Regions from separate parts of the Pseudarthrobacter sp. TAF60_1 genome, predicted to be linked through region 1. Evidence: riboswitches for the same ligand, from Rfam matches in the RefSeq annotation. Region 1 holds a riboswitch; each other region holds the start of a gene.
The links. A riboswitch is a leader RNA that binds a small molecule or an ion and turns the genes downstream of it on or off. The one in region 1 is predicted to bind cyclic di-AMP.
Positions count from the first base shown of each region.

Region 1 (10,413 bases):
TTCTTGGATGCCGAGCCGCCTCTAAGCCTTTGCGCGCATTGGGGGGATGAGTGGTGGCGGCCGTTGGGGACCGCCCCCACTCAGCCTGCTTAAGGGCATAACCCGTTACCGCTCCGCGTCAAGCGCGCCCGGTGACCCAGCGGCCTCAGCAGAAGTGGTTCCCAGCTCACGCTGCACGAGCGGGAGCACCTCAGTACCCAGCAACTCGATGGCTTCGAGTACGGTCTGCTGGGGGACGGACGAGAGATCCAGCTGGAAATATCCAGTTCGCGGGTGCCGCCCCGGCTGCGGTGTTCCAGGAGCGCTACCGGGCGAACCGCAACGTGACCAACTGGAAGGGGCGAAGGGCCAGGCTGACGCTGCCCTGCTCCGCGGGCGTCACCCCTGGCGCGTCCACGGGGCGTTCCAGAAGATCCGTTGCCTGCACGCCCTGAACCGGGAAGCCGGCTTTGATGGCACCGGCCGAGCGCTGGCCCAGGGATTCGTAGAGCCGGACCACCACATCGCCCGAACCGTCCTCCGCCAGCTTGACGGCCTCGACGACCAGCGCAGGGTTGTCCACGGTGAACAACGGCTCCACGCCGCGGCCGCCGCGAACCAGGCGCGGCGCCAGGTTGGTGCGGTACCCCTCTTCAACGGCGTCGGCGATTCCTGCACCGGGGCGGATGGTGACCGTCAGCTCATGGTGTCCGCGGTCGGCTGCCGGGTCGGGGAACTTCGGTGCCCGCAACAGGGAGAGGCGCACTGAGGTGGTGGTCCCGCCGTCGGCCTCCCGGACATTCCTGGTGACATCATGGCCGTAGGTGGCCGAGTTTGAAATTGCCACGCCGTAGCCGGGTTCGGCCACGTGGATCCAGCGGTGCGCGCAGATCTCGAACTTCGCCGCCTCCCAGGAGGTGTTGTTGTGCGTGGGCCGGAAGACATGCCCGAACTGCGTTTCGGCAGCCGAGCGGTCAGCCTTGACGTCAAGCGGGAAACCCAGCTTGAGGAGTTTCTCGCTCTCCTGCCACTCAATGGCAGTGGTGATGGCGAGGGAGTCGCTGCCGACGTCCAGCGTGATCCGCTGGGTGACCGGGGACGAACCGGCGATCCGCTGCACCACCACGACGGCACTGTTTCCGACGTGCTCCAGCCGGACGTCCTGCACGTCGGTCAGGGCCGTAACGTTGCGGCGGTAGAACTCATCGATGTCCCAGGCGTCCCATTCGTTGGGGGTGTCCCGGTGCAGTTCCAGCAGGTTGCCGCGCGATCCGGGGGCGATGGCTTCGCGGCCCGTGGCGTAGTCGGTGAGGGACGTGAGCAGGCCATCGCTGTCTACGACAGCCCTGATGATGCCGTTGTCCAGCACAAAACCGCCGCCCGCCCCGGTGGCCTGCACAGACTGGCCCTCGATGGCCGGCTCGGCGGCGCCGAGTGCCGGGACGCCGTTGCGCGCGTGGGGTGCGGCGTTGAGCAGGAACGTCCGCGAACCTTCCCCCAGCAGTGCGGCCGCGGCCTGGCCGATGATGGCCTCCAGGCCGGCACTGATGGCGGCGTAGTTGCGCTCCGCGTCCTGGTGGACCCAGGCGATGGAACTGCCAGGCAGGATATCGTGGAACTGGTGCAGGAGTACCAGCCGCCAGAGGCGTTTCAGCTCGGCACCCGGGTAGGCGAAAGAGCTGCGGACAGCTGCTGTGGTGCACCAGAGTTCGGCCTCGCGAAGCAGGTGTTCGCTGCGCCGGTTGCCGCGCTTGGTGTTGGCCTGGCTGGTGTAAGTCCCGCGGTGAAGTTCAAGGTACATCTCCCCCACCCATACCGGCAGGGCCGCATAGCCCTCTTCCGCCTGGGTGAAGAAACTCTCGGCGGAACCTATCCGGACCTTGGGTGAGCCCTCGAGGTCCGCGGTGCGGTGCGCGGCGGCCAGCATCTCACGTGTGGGTCCGCCGCCGCCGTCGCCATAGCCGAACGGCACCAGCGAAGTGTTGGCGCGCCCATGATCACGGAAATTGCGTTCAGCATGCGCCAGTTCCCGCCCGGTCAGTTCGGCGTTGTAGGTGTCCACGGGCGGGAAATGCGTGAAGAGCCGGGTACCGTCGATGCCTTCCCAGTTGAAGGTGTGGTGCGGCATCCGGTTGACCTGGTTCCACGAAATCTTCTGCGTCAGGAACCAGCGGCTTCCGGCCGACCGCACAATCTGCGGCAGGGCGGCGGAGTATCCGAACGAATCAGGCAGCCAGGCTTCGCGGCATTCGACGCCGAATTCCTGCAGGAAGAAGTTCTTGCCTTCAACGAACTGGCGCGCCATGGCTTCGCCGCCGGGCATGTTCGTGTCCGATTCGACCCACATCCCGCCCACCGGAACAAACTGCCCTGCCTTAACCTTCTCCCGGATCCTGCCGAAGAGCTCGGGGTAGAACTCCTTCATCCAGGCAAACTGCTGGGCCGAGGAGCAGGAGAACACAAAATCCGGATCCTCGTCCATCAGGGACACGACATTGGAAAACGTCCTGGCACACTTACGGATGGTCTCACGCACCGGCCACAGCCAGGCGGAGTCGATGTGGGCGTGACCGGTGGCCACCAACTGGTGCGCGGACGCATATGCGGGACGGGACAGGACTTCGGCCAGGGCGGCGCGGCCGGCGGCGGCAGTACCGGGCACATCGTCCGGGTCCATCTGCTCCATCATGCGCTCCAGCGCACGGAGGATCTCATGGCGCCGCGGCTGCTCCACGGGAAGCTCATGCATTAGTCCGGAGAGGGTCCAGACGTCCTGCTGGAGCTCCCAGACCGTCCGGTTCAGTTCTGCAATGGCGATCGTGCCGAGCCTGTACTGCGGCGCCGTGCCCGCAGTCGCCTTGTCCCCCAAGGGGGTTGCGGCGAAGGTCCACCCCTGCGCCATATCAGGGTTGGCAGCTGCCTCAACATAGAAGTCAACCGCTATGCCGCTGCCCAGCAGCTTGAGCGGGATGTACTGGTTCCGCGGCGAAATCGCCTTGATGATGGTGCCGTCGGGACGCCACGCGATGCCTTCGCACTGGAAACCCGGGGCTTCGTTGATAAAACCGAGGTCCACCACGATCTCCACTGTGGTGTCCGGCGCCGTGCCCCAGGCCTCAGGAACATCGCCCTGGAGCCGAAGCCACTTGGTGCCCCACGGCCGGCCCCAGGCGGCACCGTGTTCCTGCGGGAGGAAATCATGACGCAGGGCTTCCATCACGGCGACCGGTTCGCCGGGCGCTTCCCAACTGCTCAGTGTGAGGGGAACACTGCGTGTGTAAACGGCAGGATTGATCCGCTCGCGGACAAACCGGCCCAGTCGGACTTCGGTAATCCGGCGGTCGTCATGCACTGTAAACCCTCTTAGATACGTGGATTGGATCATTCGACGCCGGACAACGCTGTCCAATCGATGGATAAAATCTACCGGCTAGTAGCCCAATAGCCAAGTACCAGTTCCCGTCCCAGGAGCGTTAGCAGGACTTATCCCGCGACCCCGGTTGCGGCGTCTTCGGCCACGTCGGGGGCGGACAGGGTGACCCTTTCCTGGCCGGCATAGACGTTCAGGCTCGTGCCTCGGCTGAACCCTGCAAGCGTCATGCCACTGGCCTGTGCAAGCTCTGCGGCCAGGCTCGAAGGCGCACTTACCGCCGCCAGGACCGGGATCCCTGCCAGTGCAGCTTTCTGGACGAGTTCAAACGATGCCCGTCCCGATACCTGCAGGACCAGGCCGGTCAGCGGCAGCATCCCCTCCCGCAGTGCCCAGCCCACTACCTTGTCCACGGCGTTGTGGCGGCCCACGTCCTCGCGCAGGCACAACAGGTCCACGCCGCCGTCGTCGGTTATCCGGAAGAGGCCCGCGGCATGGACGCCTCCGGTGGTGTCAAACACCGCCTGCGCTTCCCGAAGCCGGTCAGGCAGGGTAGCCAGGACGTCCGCCGGTATGGTCACAGGATCCGCCGCCGGGCTGTAGCGGGACGACTTCCGTACGGCTTCGATGGAGTCCGTACCGCAGATGCCGCAAGAGCTCGAGGTGAACACGTTCCGCCCTTTGGACGGAAGCTCCACGTCAGGCCTTAGCTGGGCCTCCACGACGTTGAACGTCTGAACACCATTTTCGTCCTCACCGGCACAGAACCGCAGCGAAACAAGCTGCTCGGGAGTCCAAATGATTCCTTCGGACACCAGGAATCCGGCCACCAGGTCAAAGTCGTCACCGGGAGTCCGCATTGTCACCGAGAACGAAAGCTGGCCGAGCCGGATCTCCAGCGGCTCTTCCACAGCGAGGACGTCCTCACGGTGACGGATGGGGAACTCCAGGGCAGCGGGCGAGCCGTCCAGGACGTATTTGTGCACCTTGCGGCGCTGGGTAACGCGTCCCATCAGCGGCCTGGCATCCTGTTCATAGGTCAATCATCGCACCACCGACGGGCCTGTGCGGAACGCCCGGTGCCCGCAGAGTAGGGCTGGAGCCCGTGCAGCAGGGCCGTTGCAGCCAGGCACTGGGCTGAGCCCGTCAGCCGAGCAGGGCGCTCCAGTCCACCGGGCCTGCGGGCTTCGCCATATCCTTGCCTGCGGTTTTGGTGGCGCCCTTGGCGGCTGACCGGGTTTTGGGTTTGGCGCCGGCCGGTTCCGGTCCCGGCAGCGGCGGCCCCCACGGCAAAGCGAAGGCAGGCACGGGCTCACCGAGCTGCACTCCGTGCGGCGGGACAACCATCACGCCGTGTGCCGATGCCAGCCCGCGCATCATCCCCGGACCGGTGTGCTTGGCGGGCGAAGCCATGCCGTACAGGAGCCGGAAAGGCATGAGCCGTGTCCGGCCCGGCTCCGGTTCAATGGTGGTGCCGCAGGGGACGTGCTCGACGGGCGGCATGGCCCCGTGGCCCAACGCAGCAAGCAAGGGTGTACCCACCGTGGACAGCGCCATCATGGCGGCCAAGGGGTTTCCGGGCAGCCCCAGCACAAAACGCCCGTCGGGGAGTTCAGCCAGGACAGCAGGGTGGCCGGGGCGCATGGCGATGCCGTCGATGATCAGCCGACCGCCCAGCTCCGCCACAGCCCGGCGCAGGTGATCCGTGGCGGAGAGCCCCGTCCCGCCGGTGGTGATGACGACGTCGGCAGGCAGCGCGGCGGGGTCGGGAACCTCCGGCGCGAGGTCCTCCAGCCCTGCCAGCCATTCGGGATAGGAATCGCCGATTCTTTCCTGGCCGGAGTAAAGGCCGCCGAGCATCTCCACCACGGATGCAAGCTGGGGGCCGAACGTGTCGCGGACCTTCCCCGGGTCAGGCAGACCCTGGGCAACCACTTCGGAGCCGGTGAGCAGAAGTTTGACCACGGGCTTCCCCCGGACCATCAGGTCATCATGCCCGGCCAGCGCGGCGACGGCCAGGTGTGCCGGGTTCAGGGTCACCCCGGCCTTCACCAGGATGTCCCCCTCGGCCGCTTCCTCGCCGGCTCTCCGGATGTGTTGGCCGTTACTGGGCTCGCCCGGGCGGGCAGTCCCGCCCGTCAGCAAAAGCGGCAGGCCGTCGTCGTCAGCGCCCAGCACCGCGCTCTCACTGCGCAGCACCGCCTTGGCGCCGGGCGGGATCAATCCGCCCGTAACGATTGGACTTGCCTGATGCGGAGCCAGCCGCTGGCCGGGCTCCGCCACGATCCATGGGCCGCTGCCGTTGACCGCCCAGCCGTCCATGGCCGAGGACGCGTAGTGCGGCATGTCGTGCAGGGCCGTGATGTCTTCGACCAGTACCCGGCCCAGGGCCTGGCTGAGCGGGACCCGTCCGGGGGGAATCGGCGTGGCACTGTCAAAGGCTGCTTGGCGTGCCTCTTCCCATGTGTGGGCCAGGTGGGTTGGGTGGGCCTCGGGTGGGGGCGGGGAATGCTGCGGGTCGGGGCTCCCGGCTTCATCGCCGGGGGCGGTGGTCATTCGACGGTGATCATTCGACGGAGGCCCCGGTGATTTTGGGAGCGGTGGCTTCAGACGCTGACGCATCCGAGTCGTAGTCCGCCGCGAGGGTCCGGGCGCGGTCCATGACCGCTGTCATGGCCGTGGAGTCGGGCGCCTGCCCCGATCCGGCAGCCAGGCCCGCAGCGAGGCCGGCAATGAACGTCGTCAGCGGGGCGGCTGGACGCACTACGGAGTGGGCCGCAACTCCGGCCAGCGACAGGACTGCGTTGACGTCGATTTGGACGTCCTCCAAGTCATAGGCCTGGAGCAGGGACCTGCACCACTCTTCCAGCGTCTCATCCTGGCTTTTCACGCTCTGCCTCCCAAATCATCTGCGGCCGCTTCGCTCCGGAATCCACCAAGCGGACCAGGGCCGGCCACTCCAAGTGCGGCGGCATCGTCCCATGTGTCCACGTCTGCCGTGGAGCCGGCCGGAACGGCGACAGGCTTAACGTCAAGACTAGCAAGGAGTGCCCGGACCGACCCGTTCATTAATTCGCCGTTGGCGGCAAGTTTCGCCGCGGAACGTTGTAGCGCGGCCGTGCTATAAAAACCCACCAGGGGCTGCCGGCGACCATCCTCGGAGACAGCCACCACCCCGTCCCATCCCGCCCCCGGGCCGGCGGCAAGCAATCCCTCCTGAAGGGCCGCTACCGCCTGCCGGACGTTGGGCATGTCACAGGCAAGAACCAGGGTAAAGGGCGGGCGGCGGGCGTCCGCCTTCTCCAGTGCTGCGAGCCCGGCGGCGATGGCCGCGGCCGGACCACCGAAGGGGGGATCCTCCCGGCATTTGAGGGCGCCGGCCGGAGTTTCGGCGATATCAGGACCCACTACGACGACGGTCCGGGCACCTCCGGCGGCGGCGACCGAACGGCGCAACAGGGTTTCGCCGTCGTACGTCAGCCCTTGCTTGGGGACGCCGCCCAGACGCGCCGAACGCCCACCGGCGAGAATGACGGCATCAAAATTGAAAGGGTTTGCATCCACACGCCCAGCCTAGCTGCGCCGGAAGTTAACTGCTCCGGTAGCGTTCAGGCGGCGCGTTCAGGCAGCAGGAAAGGATCCCAGGCCGGCGTCGGCTTCTCGAGCTCCTTGATCTGCCAGATGGTGCCGTGCGGCGGTTCAGGCACAAACCTCAGCTTCCAGCCCATCTCAGCCGGCGTATGGTCACCCTTGCTGTTGTTGCACCGAAGGCACGCGGCCACAAGGTTCTCCCACGAGTCGGCGCCGCCACGCGATTTAGGCTGCACGTGGTCGATGGTGTGCGCGCCTTTGCCGCAGTAAGCACAGCGGTGACCGTCCCGGCGGAGCACACCGCGGCGGCTGACCGCGGTGCTCTGGTTATATCTCGGGCGGATGTAGCGATTCAGGAGAATCACGGACGGGCGGCCCAGGATCTCCTGCGGACCCACCACGGGGTCATCGCCCTCGGCGATAACGCTGGCCTTGCCCGTTAGCACAAGCACCAGCGCCCGGCGGAAGGTGACTACCGCCAGCGGTTCATATCCAGCATTCAGAACGAGAGTGCGCATGCACTTACCTCTTTGTGGCCGCACCCGTCAGGGGCACGAGGGCCGGCTGCCCCCGGCATATCCGGGCTATGGATCGACACCACAAGAGTAAACAAAAAATGCCCGGTTAAACTAATCGCCGGTCCGACCGTCCTGACGGGTCGGGCTGCTCCCTGGCCGCCGCGTCCCGAAAGGGCAGGAGACAGCAAAGGACCCCCACCACCAGGCGGGGGTCCTTTGAAAGGCTCAAACAGTAACTAGGACACGCGGATGAAAACCGGTCCCGAGCCAACATTGGCGCTGAATACAACGGTCTGGTTGCCGTTGTAGCCGCCGTGCACGGCCTGGCCGTTGCCTGCGTAGACCGCGATGTGGGCCATGCCTGCGCCACCGTTTGCGTAGTAGATCAGGTCGCCGGGCTGTGCTTCTGCTGCACTCACGGTGCGGCCGAGAGAGAGGTAGCCGGCGGGCCAGTCGTGGAAGTGGATTCCCACGGCGGCGAGAGAGTTGGTTACCAGCATGGTGCAGTCCTGGTTGACACCCAGCTGGGCGTACGCTGCAGACAGGATGGCCTGGCCCTTGCCGCTGGCAGCGACCGGAGCGGCCGGTGCAGCGGGGGCGGAAGAAGCCACCTTGATGGCTGCCGCGGGCTGGGCTACGGGAGCGGCAGGAGCGGCCGGAGCGGCCTCAACAACGGGCTCGGGTTCCGCGACGGGAGCCGGCGTGGTGGTAACTGCCGGCTTCTCGTAGGAGATGGCAATGGTGGATTCAGCCGAAATGACGGCCGGTGCTGCCGTCCCCACCTCGAAGGTGGCGGTTGAAGCCGCTTCGCGCTGAACATTGGTGTCAGCGGCGTTGGCCGCGATACCGCTGGTCAGGACCAGACCGGAGGCAGCGGCGATAACCGCGGCCTGACGGCCCATGCCGCCGGCGTTGTCGCCGACTGCTTTGGCAATGACAGCCAGCGAGTTGGTCTTGGTGACCTCGGCGCGGTGCCGTGCAACAGTTGCACGTGTAGTCATTAATTTTTCTCTCTTTCGTGTTCCTCAGGGCCGCGATGGCAGCCCAGGGGCTTTGGACGCGCCGGCATCTTGGGGGTACGCCGGCACGCCCCGAACGGGGATTTAGCGAAGAGTTTCCAGGAAAGAAACGGGAGGAGGTCCGGAGTCCGGACTAGCCCAGGGTGTAGTACGAGGACGTGCCCGTTGCCGCAGCGGCGTGCAGCAGGGTGCCCTGTCCAGGGTTCAGCGCGCTGATCATCATGCCGTTGCCGACGTAGATGCCCACGTGGGCTCCGCCGTTCTGCATAACCAGGTCACCGGGGGACGGAGTGGAGGTGGGCCGCATGGCGGTCCAGGCATTGGTGCGGGGAATGCTGATACCGGCCTGGGCGTAGACCCACTGGGTGAAGCCGGAGCAGTCCCAGCCATTGGGAGTGGTGCCGCCCCAGAGGTAGGGGTGGCCGATGCCCGTGTAGGCGATGGCTGCCAGGCCCGACGCTGCTGCGGAGGAAACGGTGCCCGCGAGCTTGGCCGAAGCATCCTTGGTTACGTCAGCAGCACGGCTTGCCGTTGCTGTTTCCGTAGCCGTGGACTGCGCACGCACCCGTTCGATCACGGGCGCGGCCGTGGTCTTCACTACCGGGCGCTCAAAGGAGACAGTGGCAGTGGGTGCGGCCGTGACGGCAAGGGCAGCCTGCGCGGAGCCGGACTCGGTGGACGCGGACACACCAGCGGTGGTGTCCGCAGCGTTGGCCGGAAGCCCCATGGTCAGGATGAGACCTGACGCGGCTGCGATGACAGCAGCCTGGCGACCTACGGTCCCGGCATTTGCACTTACTGCCTTGGACACGGAGCCCAAAGGATTGGTGCGAACCGTTTGCGCACGGTGGCGCGCAGAATTATGACGTGAAGACACGAAGGTAGCCTCTCCCAATGCCTGCGAGGTGAGCTGTCGGATTCGGATGGGAGTGCACCCGGCCGCGCTGCTTCCTGGGAAGCTATGCGACTTAACCCCAAGGCCTTCAGAAATCGAAGGCCAAAATTGGTTCCCCCGCCCCTGCCAGACGAATTCATGCGAACGGACCTTGAGCGGTGGCAGAGCTAGGCAATCCACTCAAGAACGTCAACTTCGGAAAAGTTGACGCGCCTTAGACGTTACAGGACTTCGGAACCAATGTCACATTCAGGTCACGGCATGTCACTGCGATTTGAGAGTTTGCCATCATTTGGGCTTAGAGCCAGCCTGTGGGGTCAACAACGTCGCCGTTGACCTGGACCTCGAAGTGAAGGTGGCAGCCTGTGGAGGCGCCGGTGGTGCCGCTGAGGGCAACGACCTGGCCGCGGGTCACGGTCTGGCCAACCTTGACGCTGGCCGAGGACAGGTGGTTGTACGTGGTTTCCAGGCCGTTGCCATGATCAATCACCACGCGGTTGCCGCCGCCGTACTGGTGCCAGCCGACGAACGTCACAGTGCCGCTGGCGGCAGCCATGACCGAGGTCCCGCACTGGGCCACATAGTCCTGACCGCGGTGAAAGTCGCCGGCGCCACCCGTGATGGGGCTGACTCGAAAGCCGAACGGTGAAGCCGTAATGAGCTGGGCGAGCGGTGGACCAAGGCTTCCTGCGGAGGCAGCACGCGTGATGGATCCGGCCGACTGCGCGCTCAACAGCTGCTTCAGTTTGCCGTCCGGGTCACCCTGGGTCACCACAGAGGATCGGCTGAAATCAATCTGGGCGCCCGCTTCTGCGGATATTTCCGGCTGTGGGGCGGCCGACACTGCCGCAACGGGGTGGCCGGGCTGCTGGTCTGCCATCACCGGGCCCGTCACCGGCACAGTCACGGTCAGGACCAGGCCCGTTGCAGCAAGGGCAATGCCGGCCTTCTGCCCAACGCCGCTGGCGGCCGCGAAATCGGTGACCTGCCGGAAGGCCCCGCGGCGGCGGCGAGCTTCGCGCTGCGGATCGCGGGGCCTCT
Region 1 covers NZ_JBFRDI010000011.1:85,672-96,084, reverse strand. The annotation lists gene AB4Y73_RS13715 (alpha-mannosidase) at 305-3,331, opposite strand; gene fdhD (formate dehydrogenase accessory sulfurtransferase FdhD) at 3,463-4,362, opposite strand; gene AB4Y73_RS13705 (molybdopterin molybdotransferase MoeA) at 4,496-5,905, opposite strand; gene AB4Y73_RS13700 (DUF6457 domain-containing protein) at 5,916-6,239, opposite strand; gene mobA (molybdenum cofactor guanylyltransferase) at 6,236-6,913, opposite strand; gene AB4Y73_RS13690 (HNH endonuclease) at 6,958-7,458, opposite strand; gene AB4Y73_RS13685 (NlpC/P60 family protein) at 7,695-8,459, opposite strand; gene AB4Y73_RS13680 (C40 family peptidase) at 8,611-9,288, opposite strand; cyclic di-AMP (ydaO/yuaA leader) riboswitch at 9,359-9,525, opposite strand; gene AB4Y73_RS13675 (M23 family metallopeptidase) at 9,671-10,413, opposite strand, start outside.

Region 2 (10,413 bases), on a different contig from region 1:
GCTGATCCTGTGGGGCGGCTGGCTTCTGGTCACGGCCGGGGTCTTCAGCTTCATGAGCGGCATCGTCCACCCTTACTACGCCGTGGCGCTGGCTCCGGCAATCGCAGCCCTGGTGGGCATCGGCTCCGTGGAGCTGTGGCGTGGCCGCGCGCACTGGCCTGCCCGGATCGTCCTGGCCGTGGTCATCCTGGGCAGTTCCGTCTGGTCCGCGGTGCTTCTGGGCCGCGATGCGTCCTGGCTCCCGTGGCTCCGCATTTCCATCGTCTTCCTCGGCGTCCTCGCCGCTGCAGCGGTTATCCTTCGGCTCGACTCCCATGGCACCGCGGGCAGGTTCCGGCCGGCCTCGGCCGCTGCCGTCGTCGTGGTGTCACTCCTTGCGGGAGGCTTGGGGACCGGGGCCTGGACGCTGGCGACTGCTGCCGCCGCGCACTCGGGCTCCATCCCGACGTCGGGCCCCGCAGGTTCCTCCGGTGGCGCCTTCGGAAACCGCACAGCCGGATTGCGGGACGACGGCAGCGGCCCCGGCGGGGAAGGAACGGCGGACTCCGCGGTGACCGCGTTGCTCTCAACCACCACCACCAAGTGGTCCGCGATTGTCTCCGGCGCTACGCAGGCGGCCAGCTTGGAACTCGCAACAAATACCAGTGTGATCGCCCTGGGCGGATGGAACGGCGGCGATCCGTACCCGACGCTCGCGCAGTTCCAGGACATGGTGTCCAAGGGCGAGATCGGCTATTTCATCGAAGGCGGCGGCATGGGTGGCGGGGGCATGCGCGGAGCCGGCACGGGGGGCCGCGGCGGCAACTCTGAGGTCGCAGCGTGGGTGCAGGCCAACTTCCAGGCCCAGACCGTGGGCAACTCCACCGTGTACGCGCTGGCGAAGTAGCACGCTGTGGCCATCAACATTCCGGGTCACGCCACCGGCGATCCCCGGGAAATAACGGGCGTGCACGCCGGCGGTCCGGAGGCGGGCCGTCCTCAGGCGGGACTTGCGCAGAGCGGTCCACCACATCTCCGCCAGCGTCTGGAGTTGGCGGTGGTCCTGGCGGCCACGGCGGTGCTGTACCTCTGGAACCTCGGCGCCTCGGACTGGGCCAACGCGTTCTATTCAGCGGCGGCGCAGGCCGGTTCACAGGATTGGAATGCCTGGTTCTTCGGTTCCTCCGACGCCGCCAATTCCATCACCGTTGACAAGCCCCCGGCTTCGCTGTGGTTCATGAGCCTTTCAGTCCGTCTCTTCGGCTTGAGCTCGTGGAGCATCCTGGTCCCCCAAGCACTCATGGGCGTAGCCACGGCTTGGCTGCTGTATCTCGCGGTACGGCGGGCGGCGGCACCGGCCACCGGCGATACCCGGCTGGCACACCGGGCCGGCCTGCTGGCGGCAGTGGTTCTGGCCATCACACCGGTGGCCACGCTGATGTTCCGTTTCAACAATCCCGACGCCTTGCTGGTCTTGCTCATGACTGCTGCCGGATACGCGACGATCCGGTCTATCCAGGACGGCAGGGTGCGCTGGCTGACGCTGGCCGGGGTGTTCCTGGGCTTCGGGTTCCTAACCAAGCAGCTCCAGGTACTGCTGGTGCTTCCCGGTTTTGCCGCGGCCTACGCTCTGGCGGCTCCGGGACGAATCGGCCGGCGCCTGCTGCATCTGGCGGCGGCGGGCGGAGCCATGCTGGTCGCGGCCGGCTGGTGGCTCGTCGCAGTGGAGCTGACGCCCGCGAACCTGCGGCCCTACATCGGCGGTTCGCAGAACAACTCGATCCTTGAGCTCACGCTCGGCTACAACGGTTTAGGCCGCCTGACCGGCGAGGAAACCGGAAGCGTGGGCGGCGGCAACGGATGGGGCATTCCCGGCCTGTTGCGGATGTTCAACACCGAATTCGGCGGCCAGATAGCGTGGCTGCTGCCTTCCGTGCTGCTCCTCGCCGCCGGCCTGCTGTGGGTTGGCCGCCGCGCACCGCGCACGGACGCTGTCCGGGCCTCGGTCATGGTGTGGGGCTCGTGGGTGCTGGTCACCGGGCTGGTGTTCAGTTTCATGGCGGGCATTATCCACCCCTACTACGCGGTGGCGCTGGCGCCCGGCATCGCGGGGCTGGCCGGGCTGGGCGGTGTCCTTCTGTGGCAGCACCGGCGGCAGCCCGTCGCAGCCCTGTTTCTCTCAGCCGCCGTGGCGGCTGCGGCATTCATGGCCTTCGCCCTGCTGGGCACCACCTCTGCCTACGGTCCGTGGCTCCGCTGGCTGGTCCTGACGTGCGGGCTCGCCGGCGCCGCAGGTGTGCTGTCCGGCAGGTACATGCCGTTCCGTTCCGTTCAGCGGACGACGGCGGTCCTCGCCGTCGCTGCCTCCCTCTCCGGACCGCTGGCCTTCTCGCTGTCAACGGCGGCCGTCGCTCACAGCGGCGCGATCGTTAGCGCCGGACCGGCTACGAGCGCCGACAGTTTCCGTCCGGGCGGCCCTGCTGCCGGCGGAATAGGCAGCCCCGCTGGAGGGGCACGCAACGGCGCAAACGGCAACGGCTTCGGTGCCCACGGCAACGCCAACGGCAACGCCAATGCCAAGGGCAACGGCAACCGGCCGAGCGGCACAGGCCGGCAGGCCGGCGGAATGGGTGGCCTCCTAGGTGCCACCACGCCGTCGTCCGAGCTTGTTGCAGCGCTGAAAAGCGACGCTTCCCGCTACACCTGGGCCGCCGCCGTCGTAGGTTCCAACAATGCCGCCGGCTACCAGCTGGCCACGGAACTGCCGGTTATGCCCGTGGGTGGCTTCAATGGAACAGACCCCTCCCCCAGCCTTGCCCAGTTCCAGGATCTGTTGAGGCAAGGTAAGGTCCACTACTTCATTGCCGGCGGAACGATGCGGTCCACCAGCGGATCGGACGCTCCCTCTCAGATAGCACAATGGGTGGCAGCGACCTTCCCGGCCCAGACCATCGGCGGAACCACTGTCTACGCGCTGACCGGATAGAACGTGCACTGAATGGCCCCTGCGCACTCACGCAGGGCCCTCCTTTGAAAGCGGAAAGTCTTCCCGCACTCAAAGTCCGCCGAACACCACAAGGCAACACGCCGCCATCGTGATGCTCGTTACCAAAATGTGACTTATGCGGTCGGCTCCTGTACCGTCGATAGAGTGAGGCCGCCAATAGGACCTCTCATCCGGATGACGCCAAGCTCTGCCACTCCCCGGATTCCGTTCGATCGAGGCAGAGGCGGGGGACCCAGAGTCCCGGGCTTTTAGTGCCCTTGGGGTGAAGCCAGCACGTGATGTTCCGTGCGGCCGGATGCCCTCATCCGAACCCGACAGCTAACTCCGCAGGTGTGAGAGGCGATCAATCATGTCTGAATCCAAGGTACAAACGCGCCCGCAGGACGGGTCAAATAAACTCCGCAACCGCATTCCCTCCCTGGGACAGCGCGTGGCCGTAGTCGGTACGGCGCTCGCACTCCTCGTCGGGTTGGGCGCAGCAGGCCAGGTGTCCGAGTCCGGCGGCCTCACAGCGGTCAGCGACACCCAGAAGCTGTCCACTGCCGACATCGAGTCCCAGTTGACGATGGAAAAGGCCCAGATGCAGGCCAAACCGGCACCGGAACCTGCCGCTGCAGAAATCAGCGTAGCCCCGCAGGCCGCCGAGCCTGCACCCGCGCCAGCGCCTGCACCCGTGCCAGCGCCTGCACCCGTGCCGGCCGCCGCACCGGAGCCGGCGCCTGTTGTAGCCGTGAATGACCCCGCCGGAGCGCAGGCCTACGCCGCCGGCCAGTTGGCCAGCCACGGTTGGTCCGCGGACCAGATGCAGTGCCTGCAGACGCTGTGGACCAAGGAATCCGACTGGACCACCACGGCAACCAACGCCAGCAGCGGCGCATACGGCATCGTCCAGTCGCTGCCTGCCGAGAAGATGGCGAGCGCCGGCGCGGACTACCTCACCAACTACCGCACACAGATCAACTGGGGCCTGAACTACATCCAGGAGCGCTACCAGTCGCCGTGCGGTGCGCTGAACTTCCACCTGTCACACAACTGGTACTAAACCGATTCCCCGGAATCCGCACAGCCGCAGCAGGCCCTGAATCCCCCGGTTCAGGGCCTGCTGTTTTGCATCCACGCTGCCGTCCACTGTCCCGGCAGGCCCTTCCTTCCCGGCGGCCCCTTCCTTCCCATGGTTCGTGTCCTTCCCATGATTCGGGGCGCCGGGGCATACTTGGCCCATGAAATTCACCACCACTATCGTGGGCAGCGGCAACAAGGCAGGCATTGAGGTCCCCGAGGAGGTGGTGGCGGAACTGGGGGCGGGCAAGCGTCCGCCGGTGGTGGTGACCCTCAACGGCAAGAGCTACCGGAGCAGCATTGCGGTCATGGGCGGGCAGTACCTGATTGGAGTGAGCACCGCGAACCGGGACTTCACCGGCGTAGCGTCCGGTGACACGGTGGAAGTGGACGTTGAACTGGACACCCAGCCCCGCATCGTCGAAGTCCCGGACGACCTCGCATCCGCCCTGGCCGCCGAACCGGAAGCGCAGGCGTTCTACGGCACGCTGAACTACAGCGCACAGCGCCGATACGTGGAGCCGATCGGCGACGCCAAGACGGCGGAAACACGAGCTCGCCGGATCATGAAGGCCGTGGCCGACCTCAAGGCCGGAAAGAAATGATCTCCCGCCAATGCATCCAACCGCAGCACGGCGTCGCCTACGTGAATCAACCGAGGTTTCGTGGCTCAGGCCTTAAGGTTCGCGGTCCGGCGACTCAGGGTTCGCGGCCCGGAATGTACTGCACGGCCCACCTATTGCCGTCAGGATCCGCGAAATACACAAAATGGCCCCAGTCCTGAACGTCCACGTCACTGACGTCAACGCCGTTGTTCTTGAGGTGGTCGTGGGCGGCCTGGATGTCGCTGACCACCATCTGCAGGCTTGGGGCCGTACCCGGCGGGGCGTCATTCAGGCCCTCGCCAATGCAGATGGAACAGGCGGAGCCGGGCGGCGTCAGCTGGACAAAGCGGATGCCCTCGCTGGGCCGCTCGTCGTAATCAGCGTTGAAGCCCACTTTGTTGACGTAGAAATCCTTCGCGCGGTCCACGTCGGACACGGGGACAAAGACAAGTTCAAGTTTCCAGTCCATCCGCACAGGCTAGCGGTGGCCTCCCGAATCCGAAAGGCCTGGATATTTCCTGTGGCGGGTCCGGCTGGCCAATCTGCCGCCCGAAGGACAGCAGCCAAACCCTCAGCCTGAAATTCCGCCGTTTAGCCGGCGATGCCGTAGAGGCGGTCTCCTGCGTCACCGAGGCCCGGCACAATATAGGACTTCTCGTTCAGCTTTTCGTCGATGGAGGCCAGGACGATGGTCACGTTGGCGTCAGCAAGTTCTTCTTCCAGCTTCGCCAGGCCTTCAGGCGCGGCCAGCAGGCAGATACAGGTGACGTCCGAGGCGCCGCGCTTGAACAGGAACTTAATGGCCTCGCGCAGGGTGCCGCCGGTGGCCAGCATGGGATCCAGGACAAAGATCTGCCGGTCGGTGAGGTCCTCCGGCAGGCGTTCGGCATAGGTGATGATGTCAAGCGTTTCCTCGTCGCGGGCCATGCCCAGGAATCCCACCTCAGCCGTGGGGACCAGTTTGGTCATGCCCTCGAGCATGCCGAGGCCGGCGCGGAGGATGGGGACCACCAGCGGGGTCGGCTTCGTGAAGGCGGTGCCAACCGTAGTGCTTACCGGCGTTTCGATGGTCACAGGCTGGGTGCGCACATCACGGGTGGCCTCGTACGCGAGCAGTGTCACCAGCTCTTCCGTCAGCATCCGGAAGACCGGAGACGGGGTGTTTTTGTCCCGCAGGACGGTGAGCTTATGGGCGACCAGCGGGTGGTCCACAACAAGAGTGCGCATGGGTCAAAACTATCATCCGGCCCGGCTGCCCCTGCCGCGAGTCAGCTCGGCTGTTCGTCCCGGATGACGGGGTGTTCGAACGTGGGAGCCGGACCGGCATGCTCGCGTTTCCGCAATACATGGAAAAGCCTGTGGGCCAGGATCACGATTCCCACCCACGCCAGTCCGAGCAGCCACGCCGCCATGACGTCCGTGAGCCAATGGTGCCCCAGGAAAACGCGGCTCAGTCCCATGGCAACGATGAAGAGCGTTCCGCCGGTGATCAGTGACACCCGGACCACCGTCCGTTGGAACTGCACGCACGCCAGGTAGACCACCAGTCCAATCACCACTGTGGTGTTCAGCGTGTGGCCGCTGGGAAAGGAAGGCGAGTCTTCATATGGCGGCACCGCGTCCGCGTGGTCCGGCCGCGTGCGGCCAACCAGCTTCTTACCGATGGTGGTGGCAGTAACGGAAAACGCCGCGGCCCCGCCGACCACGATCAGAGCGCGCCAGGTCCTTCCCACATATGTCAGCCAGGCGACAAGAATGCTGGCAAGAATGGGCATTCCTATACCGCCACCGATATTCGTAAACCCGGTCACCACCGAATCCAGCCAAGGGTTCCGCAGGCCTTCGGCAAACGACAGGGCAGGTTTGTCCAGGTTGGCCAAACCTACGTCGTCCACCACGTTGTCATAGACCTCGGCACCCAGCAGCGCCATGATGACCACCAGCACACCACCCACCAGCATGGTGATCCACAGCGCCGCGTAGGGTTTGAACCAGCGGCCTACACGGCCCCTGACTGTGTCAACATCCACGAATTCCTCCTGGCGTCAGTGGGTGGCAAGGACGGATATCCCTCGAAACTATCATTGAGCCATGGCACCGGGCGACAAGAAACACAACGAGTGGATGGGCTTCGCCCTTGACGAAGCCCGGCGCGCACTGGTTACCGAGGACGTGCCCATCGGCGCCGTTGTTATAGGGCCCGACGGCGTCGTGCTGGGTTCCGGACGGAATCAGCGGGAGGAATTGGGCGACCCCACCGCCCACGCCGAGATCGTTGCCATCCGCGAGGCGGCGGAGAAGCTGCGTGCCTTGTCGAAGCGTGAGGGAGGGGCCGGGGATGGCTGGCGACTGGCCGACTGCACACTGGTGGTCACGCTTGAACCGTGTGCCATGTGCGCCGGAGCCGTGGTACTGGCCAGGATCCCACGGGTGGTTTTCGGTGCGTGGGATGAGAAAGCCGGGGCGGCCGGATCGGTGTTCGACGTCCTCCGCGAGCGCCGGCTCAATCATTGGGTGGAGGTCTACGGCGGCATCCGGGAGGACGAGTGCGGGGCCCTGCTCAGGGATTTCTTCGCCGCCCACCGCGGCAAGCTCTAGGCAGAGGGTAGAGCTTTCATCCTGGAGGCCGGCGGCTGTTGCCGCGTGCCTGTTCATGCCTGATGGTGCATCTGAGGGAGCACACCGAGGAGCGCCGCCACCTTGCGTGCTGTGGATTCCCAGCCAGGCAAGTGGTCCCGGGCGGCATGTGCAGCTGTCCGCCAATCTGCGCGGAGTACGGCGTCAGCCAGCCAATTCCGGATCGCCGCTGCGAGAATCTCCGGTTCGTCGCTTTCACTGCCGGTAAGGACGACGGCGGTTCCCGGCAGGACCGGCAGGGCGGCCAGGCCCAGCGCCTCCACGGCCCCCGTGCCGGCCCGCACGATGACCGGGATTCCGCGTGCCAGCGACTCAGTAACCACCATGCCAAACGCTTCGGCCCGGGAGACGAGCACGCTCAGGTCGGCCCGGTTCCATTCGTCCGTCAGGGCGTTGCCAACGAGCTGGCCGGTCAGCCGAATCCGGTGGTCCAATCCGTGCGAGGATATGGCGGCCCGGACCTCCGCCGCGTAGGCGGGGTCGACGCCGTCCGTACCCACCAGGGATGCGGTCCAGGCCAGGTCCTGCAGCTTGGCGAGCGCTTCCACCGTCAGCAGCTGGCACTTGTTGGGCAGCAGGGCCGCTACCGAGATGAGGTGCGCGGGGTCCGAACCGGCAGCAACCGGCGCGGAATCCGTACCGGGCAGCGCCACCTTTGCCGCAAGGCCGTACGTTTCCCTGACGTGGTCCGCGGCCGACGTACTGCTGCAGATCACGCCGGCGGCTGCCTGGAGCGCCCGCCGTTCGCCGTCGGAATGATCGGGGAACGGCATGTGGAGCAGGATCCACGCGCCGTGCCCCGCAGTAGCGGCAGCCTCCAGTTCACCAGCGGCACCGCACGCGATCAGCCCGTCCACCACGGTGACCGTGGCTGACTTGCCCTCCGCCTCTGGTTCGCCTCGTTCCAGCAGGCTGCCCAGCCGCCGTCGTTCACTGTTCCCGGCATCCGGCCAGGCCCCATCCACGGCGAGAACCTCAACGTCGATGCCCAAACTCTGCAGACCTTCGGCGAGGCGGCCGTTGTAGACATTGCCGCCTGAGTTGTGGCGGATGTTGCCGGGGACCAGGAACCTGACGCGCATGGTCAGGCGGACAGGTCAAGGGCGAACGTGGCCCAGGCGTCAGGATTTTCGCGCAGGGTGACGTCGATGCCGGCAAGTTCACGGCCGTCGGCGTCGTCCTTGATCTTCCCCGCCACAGCTTGGGCGATGTATTCGGCCAGTGCCTCGGTGGTGCTGAGTTTTCCGGCGAAGTCAGGGTGCTCATCGAGGTTGGTGTAGTTGAGCCCGGCTAGGACATCTTCGATGATGCCGCCGGCAGCTCCGATGTCCAGCACTATCGCATCGTTGTTCAAAGTACGACGCCGGAACGTCACCTCCGCCACAAAGGTGGCCCCGTGCAGGGCCTGGGCGGGGCCGAAAACCTCGCGCGGGAGGCTGTGGGCGATCATGAAGTGGCGGCGGATGGTCAGGCTGAACACGGGCTACGTCCTGTCTTTGGGGTCGGTTTTGGCTGAGCTGTTGTTGCCGGGGTATTCGATCACATGGCACAGGGCTTCGAGTTTGCCGTCGGCCAGGCTCTGCACCACGTCCGGCAGGTCCAGGAAGGGCGATGCCCCGGAGAGGAAGGCGTCAAACACCGGGTCCGCCAGAAGCGAAACTGCCAAACTCAGGCGCTCGGCGGTGGTTCGCCGGTGCCTTCGTGCCCGGGCCACAACACCCACCTGGCTGGCCCTGATGGAGAGCCGGCGGGCATGGAAATCCTCGCCGAGCGGCAAGGTGACATCACGGTTGGCGTACCAGGACATTTCAATGACATCCGCCTCGTCGCCGGCCAGTTGCAGGCTGCGTTCCAAACCTTCCTGGGAGGCGGAGCAGTGGAACACGATGTCGCAGTCCGCTTTGGCATCATCCGGGTGGGCAAATTCCACGCCCAGCTTGTCCGCTAGCTGCTTCCGTTCCGGGTCCAGATCCACGAGCTGCAGGCGGGACAACGGGAACGTGCGCAGGAGCGTCGCCACCATTCCGCCCACCAACCCGGCACCGACGACGGCGATCCTGTCACCGATCCTTGGGCCTGCTTCCCAGAGCGCGTTGATGGCTGTTTCCACAGTCCCGGTAAGCACTGCGCGGCGGGCGGGGACGCCGTCGGGAATTCTGGTCAGCGCCGCGGTATCGATGACATAACGGTCCTGGTGGGGATTCAGGCAGAAGACCTTTTGGCCCATCCAGTCCTCCGGGCCCCCTTCAACGATGCCGACAGACAGATAACCGAACTTCACCGGAGAAGGGAACGAACCCTCCTGGTGTGGCGCGCGCATCGCCTCAGCCACCCGGGGCGGGACGGAGCAGGTATGAACCACGATTTCCGTGCCTTTGCTGATGCCGGAGTACAGCGTGCGGACCAGCGCTTCGCCGGGCCCCGGGACAGGCAGCACCTCAGTCCGGAGTTCACCGCGTTCCGGGCCGGTGGTCCAATATGCCGTTGCCTGAGCTGCCTGAGGAGTCAGTTCGTCTGAAGTAGTCATCTTGCTTATGAATCTAGTCCGCTGGAGGCTGCTTGAGGAAGTCGCGTCGGTCGAACTGTGTTGTGGCAGCACTCATTCAGGAGGTTCCAACGCATCGGCGGTCGATCCCCGGCCGGTGGCATCCGGAATAGCCAGCCGAGGCCAGTGGGGTGGTTCCCAGTCGGGGTGTTCGCTTCGGTAGTGCCGTCCGGCCGGTGAGATCCAGCCCGGTGGTTCGCCCTTGCTGGGTTTGGTGGGGGTCCAGCCGGTGGTATGCCGGAGTCTGTGGTGCCTCGGACAGGGCTGACCCAGGTTGCTGATCCCGGTAGCCCCGCCTTCGGCCCAGGCGAGAACGTGGTCGGCCTCGTTGTCCAGGGACTGGTTGCCGCAGCCCGGGAACGGACACCTCCCGTCCCGGAGCCTGAGCCATTGACGCTGGGCTTTGGTCACCCGGTAACTGCTCCGGCCGATCTCCAGCGGGGCTCCGTCGCGCGGGTCGATCAGGACGCGATGGAACGACTCGGCACCATCGGCCACCAGTTTCCGGGCCATCGACGGCGGGATCGGCCCATACCCGTCCAGCATTGCCGGCTCCTCCGTCACACCCAGCAAAGCCATGA
Region 2 covers NZ_JBFRDI010000015.1:29,351-39,763, reverse strand. The annotation lists gene AB4Y73_RS16260 (glycosyltransferase family 39 protein) at 1-886, shown strand, start outside; gene AB4Y73_RS16255 (ArnT family glycosyltransferase) at 893-2,965, shown strand; cyclic di-AMP (ydaO/yuaA leader) riboswitch at 3,172-3,330, shown strand; gene AB4Y73_RS16250 (hypothetical protein) at 3,336-4,028, shown strand; gene AB4Y73_RS16245 (YdeI/OmpD-associated family protein) at 4,207-4,650, shown strand; gene AB4Y73_RS16240 (VOC family protein) at 4,745-5,119, opposite strand; gene upp (uracil phosphoribosyltransferase) at 5,242-5,877, opposite strand; gene AB4Y73_RS16230 (phosphatase PAP2 family protein) at 5,919-6,611, opposite strand; gene AB4Y73_RS16225 (nucleoside deaminase) at 6,742-7,248, shown strand; gene AB4Y73_RS16220 (glycosyltransferase family 4 protein) at 7,302-8,369, opposite strand; gene AB4Y73_RS16215 (6-pyruvoyl trahydropterin synthase family protein) at 8,372-8,767, opposite strand; gene AB4Y73_RS16210 (zinc-dependent alcohol dehydrogenase) at 8,771-9,814, opposite strand; gene AB4Y73_RS16205 (DUF222 domain-containing protein) at 9,887-10,413, opposite strand, start outside.
Region 2: linked by a shared signal. The riboswitch ahead of AB4Y73_RS16250 (hypothetical protein) and the one ahead of AB4Y73_RS13680 (C40 family peptidase) in region 1 are both predicted to bind cyclic di-AMP.

Region 3 (10,413 bases), on a different contig from region 1:
TTCACCCACTACAGGCAGCGTTGCCTGAATGACGGGGCGGGAAGTGTCAGAGAGCATAATGCGTCCTTCCGTGTTGACCGGCTGAACCCAGCCGTGATCAGCCTTGGCCGTGCCAATGTAGCAGCCCGGCCGGGCGCGGAGAAGGGACTTATGGTAGTAGCCAGCCTGCAGCGGGACACTCGGTTCGGACGGCGTGATCCATCCGCTCCACCAGCATTAACCGGCATCGGGGGACCAGGTGGTCCGTGCCCTGGTGTCCGGGACCGGAGGAACTGGCAGACCGGGTGGATTTGCGGGGCAGCGCTCGGGACTCGACGGTCATCGCAGCCAACGACCTATACCGGATGGCCTTCCCGTAACGGCGGCGGCAGCCTTAACCACCAAGGTGATGCATCAGCTCACCGTCTGTCCGGGCGTGGACCACGCCTTCCACAATGACACTCGGGAACAGTATCACCAGACCCAGGCGGCCGCCGCCTGGAATGACATATTGTCCTGGTTTGGGCAGCACGCCTGAGTACGCAGCAGCGGCCGACGACGGCGGGCGGCTGGGCACCGCGCGCCGCCGTCCAGCCGGCGGGGGTCACGCTACGTGGACGAAGGAGGCGCCCGGGAGCCAGCTGATGGAGTGGACCTCGGTCTTGAAACCGTCCACGCCGCCGCTGACAACCTGGCCGTTGCCGGCGAAGACGCCGACGTGGCCGGCGGTGATCACCAGGTCACCCGGGGCGGGTGTGCCAACAACGCTTCCGTACTGGAAGAACTGGCCCGGGGCCAGGTCTCCAACACTCTTGCCTACTGAGCGCAGTGCCTTCTCCACCATGGCGGTGCAGTCCTGCTGTACCCCGAGTTGGGAGTAGGCGGAGGCCAGGATTGCCGAGCCGGCTGCGCCGGTGGGCGCGGGGGCCGGCGTTGACGCCAGCTTGATGCCGGTGTTGGCGGGCGCAGCCGGTGCGGGGGCTGCTTTCGCTGCCGGGGCCGGAGCCGGTGCTGCCACGGCCGGTGCTGCTGCGCCCTGTCCGGCGCCGGGAATCTGAATCTGGTTGCCCGGGTAGATGATCGACGTCAGGGACAAGCCATTGGCTGCCAGGACGTCGTTGAGTGCTACGCCGTTGGCCGCGGAGATCTGGCCAAGGGTGTCGCCGGAGACGACGGTGTGGACGTTGGCTGCGGGGGCCGGAGCCGCGGCGGCTGCCGGTGCGCTTACCTGGCCCTGGGCATTGGCTGTTCCGGTATTGTCAGGTCCGTGGACGCCGGCGTGGGCCGGGGCGCTGAAGCCGAAAAACAGTCCGGATGCGGCGGCCACTACAAGGGCCGGCCGTCCGATCATCATGGCGCGGGACGTGGTGGTGGTGACTGCACGATGGCGTGCGGAAGTGAACTTCTTGGACATGGTGTGATTGCCTCTCCCATGCCTGCGGGGTGAGCTGTCGGGTTCGGGTTGGAGAGACCCGGCCGGGAATGCCGCCATGAAGGACAGGACGAATGCCGACTTAACCCCAAGGCCTGTGTAGGCCGCGGAAATGTGGTTCCCCCGTCCCTGCCAGTTGCATAGCGTCTGGGGTCCCGGGTCAGTGGCAGGGCTCGGCATACTGACGGGAATGTCCCGGTTTGAACCAGGGCACTAAACGACCATAACCGCTTCTTTTCCCGAATGTCACATTCCGATAACGGAATGTAGGGCAAAAATTCACCCTAGCTCCCTTGTTGGATCTTCTGGCCTCGGCTATGAAGGTGCAGGTCACCGCACGGGACGCGTATATGCCCGGTCGGGTCATCCATCTGATCGGTTTGCCTCAAAAAAAGACGCCTGAGTGGGCTTTAGGTTGCCTCGTGGGCAGAGCGTGCACCCTACCGGATGGCTCGGATCGGCTACCAAGCCACTTGGGAGACAATGTTCGCCGCAATCTAGGACTTGCCCGGTAAGCTCACGAACTATGTCCCCGTTTGCGCAAAAATCGTGGCTGTCCGGTCTCACGGCAGTGGTTGTACTGGCCACGGCCGCCTCGTTTGCCATGCTGCCTGCGCACGCCGCGGACGAGGCTCCGCCCGGCGGGTATCCTTCCTGGCAGGACGTGGAGAAGGCCCGGCAAAGCGAGGCCGGCACGGCCGCTGAAGTCACTAGAATCGGAGATCTGCTCGGTGGCCTGCAAACTCAGGCGGAGGCGCTGGGCAACGCCGCAGTAACTGCTGCTGCGGAATACGCTGTGGCCCAGACCGATCTCCAGTCTGCCAGTTCCAGGGTGGATGCCTTGGCCGCGCAGGTGGCCCGTGCACAGGAGGAATCGGGCCGGCACAAAAGGGACATCGGGGCCCTCGCCGCACAGTCCTACAAGACCGGCGGCACAAACATGGGCTTCTTCGTGGCGCTCGACGCCATCCAGTCGAACAGCATCCACGGCCTGGACATCGTCCGGATCGTCAGTGACAAGACAGCCTTGCTGGTCCACAAATCAGCTGAGTCGGAACGAATCTCGGCAGCACTGGCCGAGCAGGAGCGCGCCGCCAAGGCTGAGCGGGAACGCCTCGCCGGCGTTGCCGAGGCCAAGCTGTCCTCAGCCCAGGCAGCCCAGCAGGCCGTGTCGGAGCAGGTCGCGGAACAACAGCGGCACAGCCAGGAACTCACCGCCCAACTCGCCTCACTCAAGGGAACCACCGCAGCGGTGGAAGGAGAATTCAGGCAGGGCCAAGCGGCGCTGGCTGCCTACGAAGTGTCCCAGGCAGCCAAGCGCGCGGCAGCGGAGGAGCAAGCACGCCGGCAGGCTGAAGCCGCCGCCCGGGCTGCCGCCCAGACCCCGGCGAACCCGGCACCCCGGAACCCCGCACCGCAGAACCCCGCACCGCAGAACCCTGCTCCAGCACCTCCGGCTGAAAGTCCGACGCCGACGCCGCCGCCCGTCGTCGTCGTACCTTCTGTTCCGGGCGGCGCGGTAAACGACCCCGCCGGCGCCAGGAACTACGCTGCAGGGCGGCTGTCCGCGTACGGCTGGGGCCAGGACCAGTTCCCATGCCTGGCGCAGCTGTGGATGAAAGAATCCAACTGGCTCACCACGGCCACCAATCCGTATTCAGGGGCGTATGGCATCGCGCAGGCGCTACCCGCCAGCAAGTATGCGAGCGCAGGCAGCGACTGGCTCACAAGTTACCGCACCCAGGTTGACTGGGGCCTGGCCTACATCGCGAACCGCTACGGGTCTCCGTGTGACGCCTGGAACCACTCCGTGATCGAGAACTGGTACTGACAGGCTCCGCTACCGCCTGTTGCCCCGGGTTTGGCGAATTCCGCAGTCTTGGTGAACTCCGCGGCGCTAGGCTTTTCCCATGGCTGACTTTGAACGGTTCCGGATCCTGCTGGAGGAAGAGCGGGACCGGAAGCTGGCACTGCTTCCGGCGCTCCGGGCAGACATCTCATCAGCCAATGCTGCCCGCCAGGACTCCAATGTGGATGACGAACATGACCCGGAGGGTGCCACCATTGCCTTCGAGCTGTCCCAGGCGTCGGCGTTGCTGAACCAGAGCAGCGCCGGCCTGGCCGAGGTTGAAGCCGCGCTGCACAGAATCTCGGACGGCACGTACGGGGTGTGCGCCGTGTGCGGAGCCCCGATCGCCGAGGGCCGCCTGGAGGCAAGGCCCTGGACCCCTTACTGCATCGAGCATGCCGGCGCCTCCCGCCAGGGCGCGAGGTGACGCCGGTGAATCAACGAGTGCAGGACGCTGCCGGCTTCATCGATAACACCCTGCAGAATGAAGGCACCTGGTACCGGGCAGAGGAGGTGGAATCGCGCGTGGGCGGGGTGCTCCGTTCCTACGGGGCATCGGTGGGTGCCGCGCGGGGCACTATCCGGGACGCCGGCACCAAGTTCAAGGGCCTTGGCCATGACGACGTGACAGCACTGGCCTCGCAGCTCTGGGGCCAGCCCGGACCGGGCAGGCGGCCAGTCTACGAGCGCCGCCTTGCCGCCGTCGTCCTCCTGCAATCCAAGGTGGCCCTCCTGCGGCACTCGGACCTGACCCGGCTGGAAGGCTTCATCCGGTCAGCGCAGACAGCCGAGTTGGTGGACCCCCTGATCGCTGATGTCGTGGTTCCCCTGCTCGCGGCACTGGGCGGCTTGGACCGGCAACGTGCCGGCGTGGTGATGGCACGCTGGAGCCAGGACCCTGACCGGTGGGTCCGCCATGCCGCGGCCCTTGCTGCGGAAATCACCGCCTGACATCATGCCCCACAGAAGGAGACATCCATGACCACCACCCACGACCTGGAACGCTTTGTTCAAGCGCAGGACAGCGGCGGCACCTACAGGCAGGCCCTGGCCGAGCTGCAGCTGGGCAGCAAGAAGGGCCACTGGATGTGGTTCATTTTCCCGCAGATCGCCGGCCTCGGCAGCAGTCCCACGTCCGTGAAATACGCCATCACCTCGCTGGCGGAGGCGCAGGCCTACCTCAAGCACGACGTCCTGGGCCCACGGCTGCTCGAGTGCAGCGTGGCGGTGTCCACCCACACCGGCCGTTCCGCCGCCGACATTATGGGCGGCATTGATGCGAAAAAACTGCGCTCCTCCATGACGCTGTTCCTGCGCGCCGCGCCCGGCGAGACTGTCTTCAAGACGGTGCTGGCACAGTTTTTCGACGGCGAACCTGACCCCGCCACCGACGAACTGCTCGCCGCCGGCCGGGACTGACCCGGCGCGCAGACGGGAGGCGTAGCGGCCTATCTGAATCGTGCCACGCACCCCTGTTACTGCCCGCTGCCGGGCCGTACTCTGGGCCTTGGAGGTGATTGCCATGGAGGCAACTCAAGGCGACAGGATCATCGTCAGGGGCCGGACCGTCGGGTCGTCCGACCGGCACGGAGTGATCATGGAAGTGCGGGGTCAGGAAGGGCATCCGCCGTACCTTGTCCGCTTCGATGACGGACACGAAACCGTCATGTATCCCGGCGGTGATTTCGCCGTCGAACGCGTGCACGAGGGCCAGTAAGACTGGCCGGGCACTGCAGGTGCCCCGGCAGAGTCGCTGTGCACCTGTCAGACTGGAACCATGGATCACTCCCTGGCTTCCACATTCCCTGATGCCAACCGCCAGTTTCCGCCTGCACGCACGGGCCCGCGGGACCCGGGTGATGCGTGGGTGGAGGGTGACCGGGGGAAGTTCTGGGGCAGGTTCGGTGCGGCCGGCGTATTGGCCTACGACCCCTCCAAGGGGGTCCTGCTCCAGCACCGTGCACTGTGGAGCCACAACGGCGGAACCTGGGGACTGCCTGGCGGAGCGCTCCACCAGCACGAAGACCCGGTTACCGGTGCCCTTCGCGAGGCCTACGAGGAAGCAGCCGTGCCGGCGGACGGTGTTGATGTGCTTTTCACCTCCGTGCTTGACGTCGGCTACTGGACATACACCACCGTTGTAGTTCTGGTGATCTCACCCTTTGACCCCGTGATCAGCGATCCGGAAAGCCTCGAGCTCCAGTGGGTACCAGTGGAGGAGCTGGACCGCAAGGAACTGCACCCCGGCTTCGCGCAATCCTGGCCGCACCTGCAGCCCCGACTCCTGCACCACACACGGCGGAGTCAGTAAGCGAACTCAGTAGCCTTTGCCGTACTCCGCATTGACCAGGATAGGCAAATGGTCCGACTTGCCGCGCGGGAGGGTTTCAACGCTTGCGATATCCAGGCCCAGCGAGGTGGCGAAGTCAAAATGGCCCCTGAACACCTTGTAGCGTGTGTAGGTCCGACGGTTGCTCAAAGACAAGGCGTAACCCGAGTCCTTCATGTGGGCGTGCAGGTTCTTGGTGAAGAACGGATAGTTGAAGTCCCCCACCATCAGCGTCATCAGGCCCGTGCCCATGCTGAGCAGCTCCGCATGGGCGGCATGGATCTGCTTTCTCCGCAGTGAATTAGATGCAGTGAGCGGAGCCGCGTGGAACGAGCCGATGACCAGTTCGTGCTGGGTTTCGTTGTCCACCACGCGGGTTCCAATCAGCCGCTCGTGGGCCGGCGCCAGCACCCTGTCATGGACTGATTTCTTCAACGCAAAGGATTGTGTGTCCACGGCGGTGAACCGGCTGGTGCGGTAATAGATGGCCAGTCCCAGGCGGTTGCCCTTGGTGGTGTCCGCGAGGTTTAGCGGACCCAGCGTGTCTGGCAGGTCGGCCGAGTCCACTTCCTGCAGGCACAACGCGTCGATGGCGAAATTCCGCGCTAGGGCGAGCAATTCACCGCTCGCTTTGTGCTTCCGAAGGTTGTAGCTGATGACGCGCATTCGTGGAACACCTCACTTCGAGGGTCGCTGACAGGGCCAATTTCTGAGTTTAGTCCGAATGGGCTCTGCGGGCGCCGGAACTCTGCGGGTTCACCACCCCCGGGTCCCGGGGGACCGGCTAGAGTTAACGATCATTCACCCAGAAACGTCAGAGGGGCCAACGTTGACCAAGGAACTGCCTGAACTTGCCCAGGGGACCTTCTACTATCAGTCGCTGGGCGGTGGGCGCTTCCGCTCAACGATCCACGCCCAGGGCGCCTGGAACGAGCATGAGCAGCACATGGCGCCGGCCGCAGGCCTGATGGCTGACAGCCTGGAGCGGCACGAGCCCCGAGCGGATATGCGGATGGCGAGGCTGAGCTACGAGATCCTCGGCCTGATTCCCGGCGGCGAATTCCACATAGAAACCACCACGCTTCGTCCGGGCAAGACCATCGAGTTGCTGCAGGCCGAACTGGTTGCCCACGGCCGCGTAGCCATCAGGGCCACTGCCTGGCGGATGATCACCAGTGACACAGCGGAGGTGGCCGCCGTCGAGGACGCCGCCATCCCTGCGCCGGATGACTGTAAACCGTTGGACGGCGCCTCCATCTGGCCCGGCGGGTACATCCGGTCACTGGAGATGCGCGTGGCTGAGGGGCACCGGGACGGGGCAGGAACAGTCTGGCTCCGCACCCAGCACCCCCTGACGGACAAAGCGGACAGCAGCGACTTCACCCGCCTGATGGGCCTGGTGGACACTGCCAACGGGATCGCAGCCCGGGTCCCCCCGGGCAAAGGCAGCTATGCCTTTCCCAACCTGGACCTCCAGATCCACATGTACCGCAGGCCCGAGGGCGAATGGCTTGGCCTGGACAACGCCGTTTCCTTCGGTGCTGACGGAATCGGCCTCACCTCCACCGTCCTCCATGACATCCAGGGACCGTTCGGCCGTGCGGAGCAGATCCTGACCCTGCGCCGGACCTGACGGGCCGGCGGGCCAATTAACGGCTCTGCCGCGAAGGCGGCCGCAGGCTACTCCTTTCCGGCCCACTCCCGGTAGGCGCGTACGGCATTGTGGACGGTGGGGTAGAAGTGGTCTGTGCTGAACCTTGAACTGGCACCAAAACGGACCAGGCGGTCCTTGATCGGTCCCTTCATTTCTGCGAAAACCAGGCTGACGCCGCCCAGCGCCAGTTCATCGTCGAGCTGCACCAGCTCCTCCAGCGCAGTTGTGTCCAGGCCGGTGATCGGCTCGGCGGCCACAATCACCCACTTCACCGGCCAGGGCGCGCCGTCCACCAGGCTGCGGATGTGGTCCGCGAATACTTCGCCATTGGCAAAAAACAGTGGTGCGTCAAAGCGTGCGATGACCAGACCCTCGATCCGCCTGCCCTCAGGGTGCCGGTCGAGATCGTGAAAGCCGGGCACACCGTCCACACTCGCGAGTTCGGTACGGTACGGGTCCCAGGCGCGGCGGACGAACGCCACCAGGGACAGTCCGATGGCCACCACGATTCCCTCCAGGACTCCCACAAAGGCGACCCCCAGGAAGGTGACAACGAGGAGGAGGGTCTCCAGCTTGCTCATCCTGATCAGGCGCAGGAGCGTCTTCACGTCAACAAGTGACGCCGCCGCGACGATCACCACGGCAGCGAGCGTCGCCGTCGGAAGGAAAGCCGTGACGCCCGGTACGAGGAGCATGAACAGCACCACAAGCAAGGCCGCCACTACTCCGCTCAGCGGCGACCTCCCGCCCGCGTCGAGCACAATGGGCGTGCGCGAGGAACTTCCGCTCACAGGAAATCCGCCGAGCATGCCGGTGGCGATGTTGGCGATCCCCAGTGCGCCCATTTCCTCGTTGCCGTTAACCCTCTCCCCGCGGCGCCCCGCGAGGCTTTTGGACAAGGTGGACGTGTCCGCGAAGGCGATCAGGGCGATGCCTGCTGCGGGGCCGATGAGCGCCGTGACTTCGTCCCAGCCAATCCCTCCCAGCGCGGGGGAGGGCAGTCCCCGCGGGAGGGCTCCGACAACCGGCAGCTGCCCTGCGAGGTCCAGCGCGGCCACCACGGCGATGGCCCCCGCCACGGCAACCATGACGCCGGGCACTTTCCAAGGCAGGAAGCGCCCCGCCACGATCACTGCCAGGCTTCCTGCCCCCACGCCCAGGGCGATTGGGTTGATCCCGCCGCCGAGGACAGCGTCGGACAGGTAGCCCAGGCGTTCAACGAGGGTTTTACCGGAGCTGTCGATGCCCAGCAGCCGCGGAAGCTGGCTGACCGTGACCGCGAGCGCAATGCCGTTCAGGTAGCCGACGCGGATTGGTTTGGACAGCAGGCCGGTAACAAATCCCAGTTTGAAGATCCGGCCGGCGAACAGGAAGGCACCAATCAGGATCGCGAGGACTCCTGCCATGGGCACAGCCTGTTCCGGGTTGCGTCCGGCCAAGGGAAGAATTGCGGCCGCGATCATGGGCGCCAGGGAGGAGTCCGGTCCCACAATGACAACCCGCGACGGCCCGAACAAGGCGTAGAAGATCATGGGCACCACGGAGGCGTACAGCCCGTTCACGGCAGGGAGTCCGCTGGCCTCGGCGTATGCCATTCCTGCCGGCACCAGGGCGGCGCTCAGCGCTGCGCCGGCCACCAGGTCAGGCTTCAGCCACGCCTTTTGGTAATCCCGCGCGACGCGAACGCCGGGTATCGCCTTGCTGATCCAGTCGTCCCGCACGCACGCCTCCCATAAGTGCAGTCAGGCGGCCGGGGGCTCCTGCGCCGCCGGCCTGGAATCCTGGCCGTATTCGGCGGTCACCAGAATGGGCAAATGGTCGGACGCGCCGCGTGGCAGCGTCTCAACGTTCTCGATGTTCAGTCCCAGTGACGTGGCAAAGTCGAAGTGGCCCTTGAACACTTTGTACCGTGTGTAGGTCCGGCGGTTGCTGAGCGAGAGCTCGTACCCGGAATTCTTCATGTGTTCCGTGAGGTTCTTCGTGAAGAACGGGTAGTTGAAGTCACCCGCCATCAGAGTCATCAGACCGGTCCCCATGCCCAGCAGTTCCTTGTGGGCTGCGTGGATTTGGTTGCGCCGCAGCGAGTTGGTGGCTGTCAGCGGCGCCGCATGGAAGGAAGCAATGACGAGTTCGTGGTTGGTCTCGTTGTCCCGCACCCGGGTGCCGATGAGCCGTTCATGCGCCGGTGCCAGGACCATGTCGTGCAGCGACTTCTTCAGCGCGAAGGTATTTGTGCCGTGCGCCGTGAACCGGTCCGGCCGGTAGTAGATGGCCAGCCCCAACCGGTTTCCTTTGGTCGAATCGGCGAGTTGGAGATCCCCCAGTGTGTCCGGCAGGTCAGTGGTGTCACACTCCTGCAGGCACAGGGCATCAACGCCGAAATCCTGGGCCAGGGCCACCAGTTCCCCGCTGGCCTTGTGCTTACGAAGGTTGTAGCTAATGACTCGTATCAGTGGATTGCCTCTCCTGGGGGAGTGTGGGGTGCCGCGGTTTCTGAGTTTAGCCACCCGGCGGGATGCGGGACGTCACAGTCCGTGCGTGTCAGGTAGCTTTTGCCCGAAACCGGGTCAGGATGAGCGGAACACCAGCCAGCCGGCGAGGGTGGACAGCCCGGTGAGCGCGGCGCCCCAGATAATGTCCACCACTATGAGCTGCAGCGGCCACGTTTTGAGGGTGGCGGCGTTGGTGAGGTCATACGTCGCGTAGGCAAAGGCGCCCAGCGCGGCACCGTAGCCGACGGCGGTCAGCCAGCTGCCGCCGTCGAGCGCCGGACGCAGGGCGAAGAAGAGGATCCCCGCTATGTACATGACATAGAAGGCCACGGCGTAACCTAAGTGAGGCTTGTCAGCGAGCAGGTCGCCGATGTGGCTGCGGTAGAAGGGGTTCATCAGCTTGAGCCAGATGGCGTCGATGACCGCGAACGCGGCGGCAACAACAAGGAATTGCAATATGACCATAAGGGAGCTTAGCAACATGCAGGACGTCGAGGGTGACCGGACGCTCACCGTGGTGCGGCAGGACCTTACTCTTGGCGCTGCGCGGGATCTGGAATTCGGCCTGGAACTGCTGACCCTGGCCAAGACCGGCCAGATCGGTCCCACGCTCCGGCTGTACCGGCCTGCCCCGACTGTTGCTTTCGGCCAGCGGGACACCCGGCTGCCGGGCTTCGA
Region 3 covers NZ_JBFRDI010000002.1:151,213-161,625, forward strand. The annotation lists gene AB4Y73_RS02950 (globin domain-containing protein) at 1-57, opposite strand, end outside; gene AB4Y73_RS02955 (dienelactone hydrolase family protein) at 386-517, shown strand; gene AB4Y73_RS02960 (LysM peptidoglycan-binding domain-containing protein) at 584-1,393, opposite strand; cyclic di-AMP (ydaO/yuaA leader) riboswitch at 1,398-1,567, opposite strand; gene AB4Y73_RS02965 (coiled-coil domain-containing protein) at 1,938-3,242, shown strand; gene AB4Y73_RS02970 (TraR/DksA family transcriptional regulator) at 3,322-3,687, shown strand; gene AB4Y73_RS02975 (DNA alkylation repair protein) at 3,693-4,211, shown strand; gene AB4Y73_RS02980 (DUF1810 domain-containing protein) at 4,239-4,679, shown strand; gene AB4Y73_RS02985 (DUF1918 domain-containing protein) at 4,783-4,977, shown strand; gene AB4Y73_RS02990 (NUDIX domain-containing protein) at 5,038-5,571, shown strand; gene AB4Y73_RS02995 (endonuclease/exonuclease/phosphatase family protein) at 5,578-6,255, opposite strand; gene AB4Y73_RS03000 (thioesterase family protein) at 6,419-7,222, shown strand; gene AB4Y73_RS03005 (SulP family inorganic anion transporter) at 7,270-8,964, opposite strand; gene AB4Y73_RS03010 (endonuclease/exonuclease/phosphatase family protein) at 8,986-9,693, opposite strand; gene AB4Y73_RS03015 (DUF2177 family protein) at 9,811-10,200, opposite strand; gene AB4Y73_RS03020 (lipoate--protein ligase family protein) at 10,193-10,413, shown strand, end outside.
Region 3: linked by a shared signal. The riboswitch ahead of AB4Y73_RS02960 (LysM peptidoglycan-binding domain-containing protein) and the one ahead of AB4Y73_RS13680 (C40 family peptidase) in region 1 are both predicted to bind cyclic di-AMP.